2 regions of the Paenibacillus sp. FSL R7-0204 genome follow, and region 1 is predicted to be linked to the other one. Evidence: riboswitches for the same ligand, from Rfam matches in the RefSeq annotation. Region 1 holds a riboswitch; the other holds the start of a gene.
The links. Region 1 has a riboswitch for S-adenosylmethionine ahead of MKX42_RS10765 (DedA family protein). Riboswitches for the same ligand answer to the same signal wherever they lie in the genome.
Positions count from the first base shown of each region.

Region 1 (5,322 bases):
TCTTCGATACGATAACGGATAAGTTCCAGTTCATGCATGAGAACGCCCAGCTCCAGCACCAGATGAACTATCAGGACGCCAACTATGAGAAGACGGTGCACAGCTTCAAGTCGATTAAAAGAATCATCCACGATACCCATCAGCAGTTCCTCTACATTGAAGAGTGTATCCGGCGGGATGATCCGGCCGCGGCTCTGGAGCATATCAAGCTTACGCAGAATAAGGTAGGGGATGCCTATCAGCGGGTCAACACCGGCCATCTGGCGGTGGATGCGCTGGTCACGAACACGCTGAATATCGGACAAGCGAACGGCATCCGGATCGATACCCGGCTTAAGCTGCTGCCTGGTGAGCTTCACATCGACCGTTATGACCTGTGCGTTGTGCTGGGCAACATGCTGGACAATGCCATTGAAGCCTCCAAAAAAGTACGGCTCGCCGAGGACCGCTACATTCTGATCCAGATGCACTCCAGTGAATCCGCGCTGTTCATCCGCATCCTGAATCATACCGTCCCGGAGACTACCTCTTTGCAGAGCCGGAAGCCGGACCCGGAATACCACGGTATCGGCCTGACCAATATCTCCAGAATCTGTGAGAAGTACGGCGGCAATATGACGATTGAGGCCGGGCATCGGGAATTCAACAATATGGTGGTCCTCCCCTTCTCACGCGAAGCTTCTATATAAAATGCACTAAACATTAAGTTTCGCCGTCACTGCGGTGAACATTTGGACTTCCGGCCGCTGTTGTATTTGGATTTCCTGATTGGACCGCTCTTAGCGGTAGAAATCCAAACCAAGCATATGCTTACGATGCGAGCTTTCCTGCGGAAAGCTTTCAGGCGGTCGCTACCGCTCCTTCAGTTCCAAATTTCCCCTCCGCTTCTTTCACTTTTTGTTACCGTTTTTTGTGCCTTTTAATCTAAGTTTCTACGTTAAGGGATCGTTATTAACGTTTCAGGGTTATTCGGCCACGCTCCTCTCTTCTGCCTGTATGATAACTTCAGGAAGAGTACCCAAGAGACACAAGAGGAGGAATTCATGATGAACAAGTTAACTTCAGTCGTACTGGCGGCCATGCTGGTGATCCCCGCAGCCCAGGTGTCTGCGCAGGAGAAGGAGAGCCCGGTGCAAGCAACAGCCCGCCTGCTGGGCTCGAAGATCGTATCCGATTACGGGGTAAGCGGCATGCAGTATGCTATCAGGGATCAAGGTAAAATTACGGTGTCCGGCGGCTTCGGTCTGTCCGATCAGGCAGCCGGGACCCCCATCACGAAGGATACGATGTTCGGCATCGGCTCAGTCAGCAAAATGCATGTCTCCGCAGCCACGATGATGCTTGCCGAAGATCAGATCATTGACATTGATCAGCCGCTGACTACGTATCTGCCGCAGTTCAAGATGGCCGACGAGCGCTACAAGAAGATTACACCGCGCATGTTAATGAACCATTCCTCGGGCCTGTATGGCAGCCACTACGGGAACAGCATTCTGATGGATGATAGCGATACACAGAATCATGATGACCTGCTGACAAGGCTTCAGTCTGAGCGGCTCAAATCCGATCCGGGAGCCTATTCCGTATACTGCAATGACGGCTTTCAACTGCTGGAACTGATGATTGAGCAGGTAACCGGCAGCAGCTATACAGAGTTCCTGGACCAGCATATGAGCAGCCCGCTGAAGCTAAGCTCCACTAAGACGCCGCTGGATACCTTCAACCGGCAGCAGCTTGCCAAAACTTACTTCCCGGGCCTTAAGCCAGCATTGCCTGCCGAGAACGCTAATATCCTCGGAGCGGGTGGTCTCTATTCCACAGCCGAAGATCTGACCACATTCGCCGAGATGCTGAACGGCAAGCACCCGGATGTTCTGTCGAAAGCCTCCGCTACAGCGATGCAGCAGCCTGAATACAAGAACGGACTCTGGGTGCCTGAGGAGAGAAACAGCTTCAATTACGGTCTGGGCTGGGATGCCGTAGATTTGGCACCGTTCGGTGATTACGGAATCAAAGCCTTATCCAAAGGCGGAGATACCATCATGTATCACGCTGACCTGATTACCCTGCCGGAATCCGATATATCCATCGCGGTGCTCTCTTCAGGCGGAAGCTCAATCTATAACACTATTTTCGCCACCAATGTGCTGCTGGCTTACCTGAAGGATACCGGAAAGATTAAGAAGATTCTGCCGGATGCTACCTTCACCTCTCCGGTCAAAGCGGCTATGCCTGCTGAGCTGGGAGCCTATTCGGGATTATACGGGACCGTCGGAGCAACCACCACAATAACCATTAAGGACGGAGCACTGGATCTGCCTGCGCTGGAAGGCGGACTCATTCCTGCACAGAAGTATATCTATACCGGCAAGGGACAGTTCACAAGCCCGGACGGCAGCGCAGCCGTGAGCTTCGATAAGCAGAAGAACGGCAAGACGTATCTGAAGCTGAACACCCACTTGACTATCCCCGGTGTCGGTCAAATGCTGATGGTCACTTACGAGTACCAGAAGCTGGACGCAAATCCGCTGAATGCTTCTACGAAGCAGGCCTGGGCGCAGAGGGACGGGAAGCATTACTACGCTGTAGATGAGAAAATCAATTCCTTCTTCTACCTCTCCCCTTCCATCTTGACAAAGACGATTGAAGTTGAACAAGGCTACGCCACCGGGACGCGGATTGTGGACGAGAACACCGCCGTCAATGAGGCTGAAATCCCGGTCATGAACGGCAGAGACGCCTTCGATCTGACCTTCTCCAAGCAGAACGGTGCAGAATATCTAACCATCGACGGCAATGCGTATATCAGCGGCGATGCGGTGAAGCCGATCTACGGAGGCCCGGCCTCAACCAGCACCGTTCCTGCGGGCGGCCAGAGCGTGTGGTTCAAGATTGACAAGAAAGCTGCCGGCAAAACCATGACCGTGACAGCTCCTCCAAGCGGCGGATTCGTTGTATATGATGCCGACGGGATGATCGTAAGCCACTCCAGAGTGAGCAAAGATCCTTCAGTCCGGTTGCCGCAAGGCGGCATGACCGTCTTCGGCGGCCAGGCGGGCGATGTGTTCAAGATTGAGCTGAAATAACGCTCTCATATTTTCATCCAAATTTTCTCCCCTCTCTCAAACTTGCTTAATGGGTTACAGGTATGTTTTAATGTTATCAAATTGAATAATACTCTTATCCAGAGTTCGGTGGAGGGCATAGCCCGATGATACCGCTGTACCTGTCAATGCTATAAGCATATACGGTGCAGCATCTAGAGGCATCCGGGATGCCTTGCAAAGATGAGAGGGAGCTGACAGTTTGTATGAACTGCCCCCTTTAATTAGGGGGCTTTTTGTTTGAGAAGGGAGAGAAACCTATGACACAATGGATTACAGAATTCATTCTTTTTTTCAAAGATTTGTCGTATGCGGGCATCGTTATCGCCTTGTCGTTTGAATTCGTGCCTGCCGAGCTCGTGCTTCCACTTGCCGGGTACTGGGTGTATCTGGGGGACATGAAGCTGATTCTTACGATCCTTGCCGGAACCGTCGGAGGAACGTTCGGCCCGTTAACGCTGTATGCCCTTGGCCGGTTCGGGGGCAGACCTGCGATTGCTAAGTACGGGAAGTACTTTTTCATCCGTCCGCATCACCTGGAAGCCTCCGACCGTTTTTTTGAGAAATACGGCAACGGCGTAGCTTTCTACGGGCGCTTCATTCCGGGCGTGAGAACGCTGATCTCTGTCCCTTGCGGGATTGCCAAGATGAATGTGTTTGCCTTCAGTCTCTACACCTTTCTGGCCATGCTTCCGATCACATCGATCTATGTCTATCTGGGCTTCAAGCTGGGCTCGCAGTGGGAGCATGTGGACGAAATTGTCAAGCCTTACATTCTTCCGGCGGCAACCCTGTTCCTGCTCGGCTTCGGGCTGTACGTCTTTTCCAAGCGGTACCGGAGACGGCAGGCTTAATCCACATTATTTGCAGTTCAAATTCAGGAGGAAATCATGGAAAACTGGTACAATTGGCTAAAATACTTACTGCTCGGCATTGTACAGGGAGTGACGGAGCCGATCCCCGTCTCTTCCAGCGGGCATTTGATCATCGTACAACGTCTGCTCGGCATGAAGCAGAATGGGCTATCTTTTGAAATTCTAACGAATACAGCATCCTTGATTGCCATCTGCTTCATCTTCCGCAAAGACATCCTGGATCTGATTACAGGCTTCTTCCGTTACCTGCAGACCCGCGATACGAAATACCGGTCTGAGTTCATGTTCTGCATTTACATCGTTATCGGCACGATCCCCGCAGCGGTTGCTGCCGTATTCTTCAAGGATACGATCGAACGCGTCTTCACTTCCGTACATACCGTATCCATCAGCTTACTCATTACCGGGGTAGCCCTCTGGCTGATCCGCAACCTGCGCGGCCAGAAAAGAGACGGCAACCTCACCGTGCGAGACGCCATCATCGTCGGGCTGGCTCAGGCGGTAGCGCTGATTCCCGGCATCAGCCGTTCCGGTTCTACCGTGATCGCCTCGATTGCCGTGGGGATGAAGCAGGAGACCGCACTCAAGTTCTCCTTCATGCTGTACATTCCCATCAGTATCGGGGGCCTGATCATGGGCGCATCCGACATCGTGCATGACCCTAACCGCTCTGCACTGGCGATGCCCTACCTGATCGCCTTCCTCACCACGCTGGTCGCCACTTACTACGCCATGCGCTGGTTCATCGGCATTATGGCGAAGGGGAATCTGATTTACTTCTCGTACTACTGCTTCGTGGTGGGTACACTGCTGCTGATCTTCCTGTAAAGGGTCATGCGGGGAGAGGGAGGAGCTGGAAAAGTACCGCCTCTCTGCTCCCTCCTCACTTAACGGATGCCCTTACTGTTCGCTCCAAGGCAACAGAATGGGATGCTCATCAAGAATGGACTGATATTGCTCCTTCCAGCCGTACTTGCCGTCCGGGTCCAGTTGCATATACCGCATATACTTCTCCAGCCGGAATTCCAGCTTTGACCAGCCGAGATGCTTAAGGCGCAGGTTACTTAGTTGATGGGGCAATTCCCAAATATTCTCTGGCAGCCGCCCGGAGTGTTGCGGGAGATTATTCCAGCGGTAGGTGAAGTCTTCGCGGTAGCGGACCAGGAACGGCCGGTATCTCAGGTGGGCCCGCCAGTACTTATCCTCGCGGTAATGGTTGTCATCCCAGAAATCGTAGAGGCGGAAGCAGAATAAGTCGCAGTCCTCCGTTCTCAGCAGAGAGTCCACTTCTTCGGCAAAGCCGGGTTCAAACATCTCATCCCCATCCAGATTAAGAATCCATT
Region 1 covers NZ_JBBOCA010000001.1:2,414,423-2,419,744, reverse strand. Annotated here, with positions in the region: gene MKX42_RS10775 (ATP-binding protein) at 1-689, shown strand, start outside; gene MKX42_RS10770 (serine hydrolase domain-containing protein) at 1,047-3,086, shown strand; SAM riboswitch class I at 3,178-3,294, shown strand; gene MKX42_RS10765 (DedA family protein) at 3,365-3,958, shown strand; gene MKX42_RS10760 (undecaprenyl-diphosphate phosphatase) at 3,995-4,807, shown strand; gene MKX42_RS10755 (glycosyltransferase family 2 protein) at 4,880-5,322, opposite strand, start outside.

Region 2 (5,322 bases), 3.3 Mb from region 1:
TGGAGCAGCTCAGGGCACTTAGCGGAGTTTCCCGCCGTGAAGTGCTTGAAGTATTGGAAGAGCTGGAGAAGGACGGCTATTCGGCCGAGAAGCTCATTGCCCTGGAGCTGGGCGGAGTGAGCTCCGAAGAGCAGAACAATATTTGGACAGCCTATGAACTGATCGGCGACAACTTCCTGAAGCCTGTTCTCTACAAAGCCTACGGTGACAACTTCGTACCTGCTGACGGACTTGATCTGTATTATGAACGCCTGCGGCTGATCCGCATCCGCTTCCGGCGGGAGCATCCGGCGGCGCTTGGAATGGCTGCCCCTTTGTAAGTGGGGGACTGACGGCCTGCATCACTCCCAATCTGCGGTCCTGGTAACCGGAGCTCCTGATCGGCGCAGACGCATTACATACTGGTGACACAGCAACAAGACGAAGGCTCCCCGGGTCCCGGAATAGCCGGGTATACGGTGCCTTCGTCCTTCGTATTCGTCCGCCCTGCTTCATAGCCACTCCTTCTTACGGAAGATAATGAGCATTCCGCAGCCTAGCGTCACCATGACGGCAATGACGCCATAGTAGCCGTACTCGGTGTGGATCTCCGGGATATTGTCAAAGTTCATGCCGTAGATCCCGGTAATCACGGTCAGCGGCATGAATATGGTGGTAATTGCCGTAAATACACGCATGATTTCATTGGCGCGGTTCGCAATACTGGACTGATAAGCTTCGCGTAAGTTGCCCATGAGATCGCGGTACGTTTCGAAGGTTTCAGAGATCTTGACCGCATTCTCATAGATATCGCTGAAATACTTCTGCAGCTGATCGTCGATCAGGCGGAGATCCTTTTTGTTGAGCGTGTTGATAACTTCCTTCTGCGGGCCGAGCATCTTCTTCAGCCAGAGAATCTCACTGCGCAGACCGATGATCTCGCTCAGATGCGATTTCTTGGTATGCATGAGGATGTCTTCCTCCAGCTTCTCGATCCGCGCTTCAATCCGGTCACCGACCGAGAAGAAGTTGTCGACAACGAGGTCGATCAGCAGATACAGGAAGCGGTCAGGCGTACTGACCTCCTGTTCCCACAGTACGGGCTTCAGGACGCGCAGCTCATGGATCTTCTGCTTCGTAACGGTAATAATATAATGTCTGCCAAGGAACACGTTGAGCGCACGGAGGAAAATTTCTTCATCATCGAACCGGATGCTGTTCACCACGATGAAATAATGACTCTCATAAATCTCCAGCTTCGGACGCTGATCCTCTTCGCTTAGACAGTCTTCCACAGCCAGATCATGCAGGCCGTATATAGGCTGAAGCTCTACAAGGTCCTCCACATCGGCATCAATCCAGTAGAACCCCTCGGCAGGGGCGGTTAAAGTTTCTTCAATATTGTCAATAGGCGTAAAAACCCCTGCATTCACCAGCCGGATTTTCATCTGATTCACTCCTTATGTCCCTGGTCTTCTCCAGGGGTATGCTAATTTCAGCACACGGAAAAAATCAGCTTGGCCGGTGGTACTATCATGGATGAAGGCCAAAAGACGGTCCGAGAGCATGAAGAAAAAGGGCTCCCGCCGCCGGCAAGCTGATGTTAATCCTGTGTGGTTGTTCATTCTGCACGCTTATTCGCGAGCCCGGGTCGCCTTCCATTGTTCTCTCACCTCTTCTTTTCGCCGTTTATTTTGAAATATAAGAATGTATAGGTTTCACACGATACCTTATCCTTATATTTCTCGCTGAAACGGTACCGTCCTTTAAAGGGACGGCAAAGCCGTTTCCACTTGGTTGAAACACTTGTCTAGTATAACGCCGGGATATGGCTCTTACAAGAGAAATTGTTTTCTGTCATAAGGCCCCTTCAGCATTGTATGGACTTGACGAAAAGGAGGTTCATGATTTAAAGTGAAATTTAAGAAAAAGCATCTTTCAGATGCTTAAGGTTATTCAACTGAATACAGCTAAATCTTATCAAGAGCAGGTGGAGGGACTAGCCCGATGAAACCCGGCAACCGGCGTGTGAACGCACGGTGCTAATTCTTGCGGAAGCTTTGCAGGGCGTTATTCGTCCGGCGGAAGTTCTCTGGCAGATGAGAGAGGCGCATATGACTGCATGATATGACCTTTCTCGCCCGGGAAAGGTCTTTTTTCGCTACCCTGCTTCAGTACTAACCACCAAGTGGAACCCCATTTCAGTTAAGGAGTGAACAGCAATGCCTATCAAAATTCCCGACAGCCTGCCGGCCAAAGAAGTGTTATCCGGTGAGAATATTTTTGTAATGGATGAAAGCCAGGCCTTCCATCAGGATATCCGTCCTCTGCGGATCGCCATCCTGAATCTGATGCCTACCAAAGAAACTACTGAGACCCAGCTGCTGCGCCTTATCGGGAATTCCCCGCTTCAGGTGGATGTTGTTCTGCTGCACCCCAGCTCCCATACGTCGAAGAATACTTCGGCAGAGCATTTGAAGAGCTTTTACAAAACCTTTGATGAGATCAGCCACCGCCGGTTCGACGGCTTGATTGTAACCGGCGCTCCCGTAGAACAACTGGAATTCGAGGATGTCAACTACTGGGAAGAGCTGAAAGTAATTTTTGAGTGGAGCAAGCAGAATGTAACCTCGACCATGCACATCTGTTGGGCGGCGCAGGCAGGGCTGTATCATCACTTTGGCGTGCGCAAGGTGAGTCTGCCGGATAAATGCTTTGGAGTGTTTCCACATACGATTAGCCATAATAATGTTAAGCTGCTGCGCGGCTTCGATGAAGTGTTCCATGTTCCGCATTCCCGCCATACTGACGTCTCCCGTGAAGATATTGAGCAGAACCCGGAGCTGCAGATTCTGGCAGAATCCGAGGAAGCCGGGGTGTACCTGGTGGCTACGCATGACGGGAAGCAGATTTTTGTCACCGGACATTCGGAATATGATCCCTTCTCGCTGAAATGGGAGTACGACCGGGATATCGCCAAGGGGATGGAGGTTGCCCTGCCGAAGCACTATTATCCCAAGGATGATCCGACGGGTACTCCGCCGGCAGTCTGGCGCGCCCATGCCAACTTATTATTCGCTAATTGGCTCAATTACTATGTATACCAGGAGACTCCTTACGATATCGGGGCATTTATCTAAGAGGTTGACTTATTCTTAATAGAAGTAATTAATCAGGAGGCAATGGAGATGGATGAGAAACTGAGAATTGAGAGCAGACTGGCACAGATTGGTTCGATGGAGGACCCCGCCACCGGGGCCATTAATTACCCGATTTATCATGCGACGGCCTTCCGTCATCCGCGACTGGGGCAGAGTACAGGCTTTGACTACATTCGCACCAAAAATCCTACCCGCTCTGTTCTAGAGGAAGCGGCAGCGGCCCTGGAATCCGGGGATGCCGGCTTCGCCTGTGCCTCCGGTATGGCGGCACTGACTACAGTGTTCACCTTGTTTGGACAAGGGGACCATCTCATTGTATCGCTCGACCTGTACGGCGGTACTTACCGGCTGCTGGAACGGATTCTCTCCAAATATGGCATCAGTGCCTCCTATGTAGATACGAACGATCTGGATGGACTGGAAGCGGCCCGCCAGCCGGGCACAAAAGCCGTATTCATTGAGACGCCAACCAACCCGCTGATGATGATAACGGATGTCGAAGCCGTATGTACCTGGGCCCGCCGTCACGGGCTGCTCACGATTGTAGATAATACGCTGCTGACCCCGTTCTTCCAGCGCCCGCTGGAGCTTGGAGCAGATATCGTGGTTCACAGTGCGACTAAGTATCTGGGCGGGCATAACGATGTGCTGGCGGGGCTGATCGTGACCAAGGGCGCAGAACTGTCGGCTGAAATGGCTGTCCTGCATAACTCCCTGGGAGCGGTTCTCGCGCCGAACGACAGCTACCAGCTGATGAAGGGCATGAAGACCCTCGCCCTGCGCATGGAGCGGCATGAGAGCAACGCCCTGGCTATTGCCCGTTATCTGCAGGAGCATCCGGCGATTGCCGAGGTCTTCCACCCGGGCCTGCCGGACCATCCGGGCTATGCCATTCAGAACCGCCAGTCCTCCGGCAACACCGGAATCTTCTCCTTCAAGGTAAAAGAGGCCAGCTATGTGGAGCCGCTGCTCCGCCATATCAAGCTGATCGCCTTCGCCGAGAGTCTGGGCGGCGTTGAATCGCTGATGACCTATCCGGCGATACAGACTCATGCCGATATTCCGGCTGAAATTCGCGATGCCGTAGGCGTGGATGACAGGCTGCTGCGTTTCTCTGTCGGCATAGAGCATGTAGATGATCTGATTGCTGATCTGGGACAGGCCCTGGAGGCCGCCCGGAGCGAGCTGGAATAAGGCACCGCCGGACCCGCCAGGCTGTGCAGCAACCGCAGAACATACAAGCAGCAGTGCCTTTGGGCGCTGCTGTTTACTTTTGCCTGGGACAAGGTCAATTATCGGTTCTGCTCAGCGAAACATTTTTCAAGAACAGCCGATTGTGATACGATGGGAGAACGGACTATTTTTATTTCAAATTGTATTTATCTCATAGACTTCATAGATGAAGAGGAGGCCGTCAACAGTGAGTGCAGTCGATCTTATACTGGATAAGGCACTGAAGGGTGAACGTCTTCAGTTAGAAGATACGGTCACATTGTTCGAGAGCAATGAAATTGAGAAAATGGGCGCTGCCGCAGATATTATTATGAAGCGCTGGCACCCGGAGCCGGTGACGACATTCGTCATCGGCCGCAACATTAACTACACCAATGTATGTGATGTCTATTGCCGCTTCTGCGCCTTCTACCGCAGACCCGGTTCGGAGGAAGGCTATGTGCTTCCCGATGAGACAATCTATCAGAAGATTGCTGAGACCATGAGCGTGAACGGAACCGAAATTCTGATGCAGGGCGGCACGAATCCGAATCTGCCGTTCAGCTACTATACAGATATTCTGCGCGGCATCAAGCAGCGGTTCCCGGAGATTACCATGCACTCCTTCTCACCGGCGGAGATTATGAAAATGGTGGAGGTCTCCGGCCTGCCGCTGGAACAGGTCATGCGTGAGATTCATGCTGCAGGCCTCGATTCCCTGCCCGGCGGTGGCGCAGAGATTCTCGATGACCGCACCCGCCGCAAGATCAGCCGGCTCAAGGGCTCCTGGCGCGAGTGGATGGACGTCATGCAGACCGCACACCGGATCGGCATGAATACAACGGCCACGATGGTCATTGGTCTGGGTGAGACTATGGAAGAACGGGCGCTGCATCTGCTTCGTGTCCGTGAAGCCCAGGACGAATGTATTGCGAACAAATATGATTCCGAAGGCTTCCTGGCGTTCATC
Region 2 covers NZ_JBBOCA010000001.1:5,710,318-5,715,639, reverse strand. Annotated here, with positions in the region: gene MKX42_RS25020 (HRDC domain-containing protein) at 1-320, shown strand, start outside; gene corA (magnesium/cobalt transporter CorA) at 492-1,427, opposite strand; SAM riboswitch class I at 1,954-2,085, shown strand; gene metA (homoserine O-acetyltransferase MetA) at 2,202-3,119, shown strand; gene MKX42_RS25005 (aminotransferase class I/II-fold pyridoxal phosphate-dependent enzyme) at 3,168-4,334, shown strand; gene mqnC (cyclic dehypoxanthinyl futalosine synthase) at 4,561-5,322, shown strand, end outside.
Region 2: it holds a riboswitch for S-adenosylmethionine, as region 1 does, so the genes downstream of both, metA (homoserine O-acetyltransferase MetA) here and MKX42_RS10765 (DedA family protein) in region 1, are expected to answer to the same signal.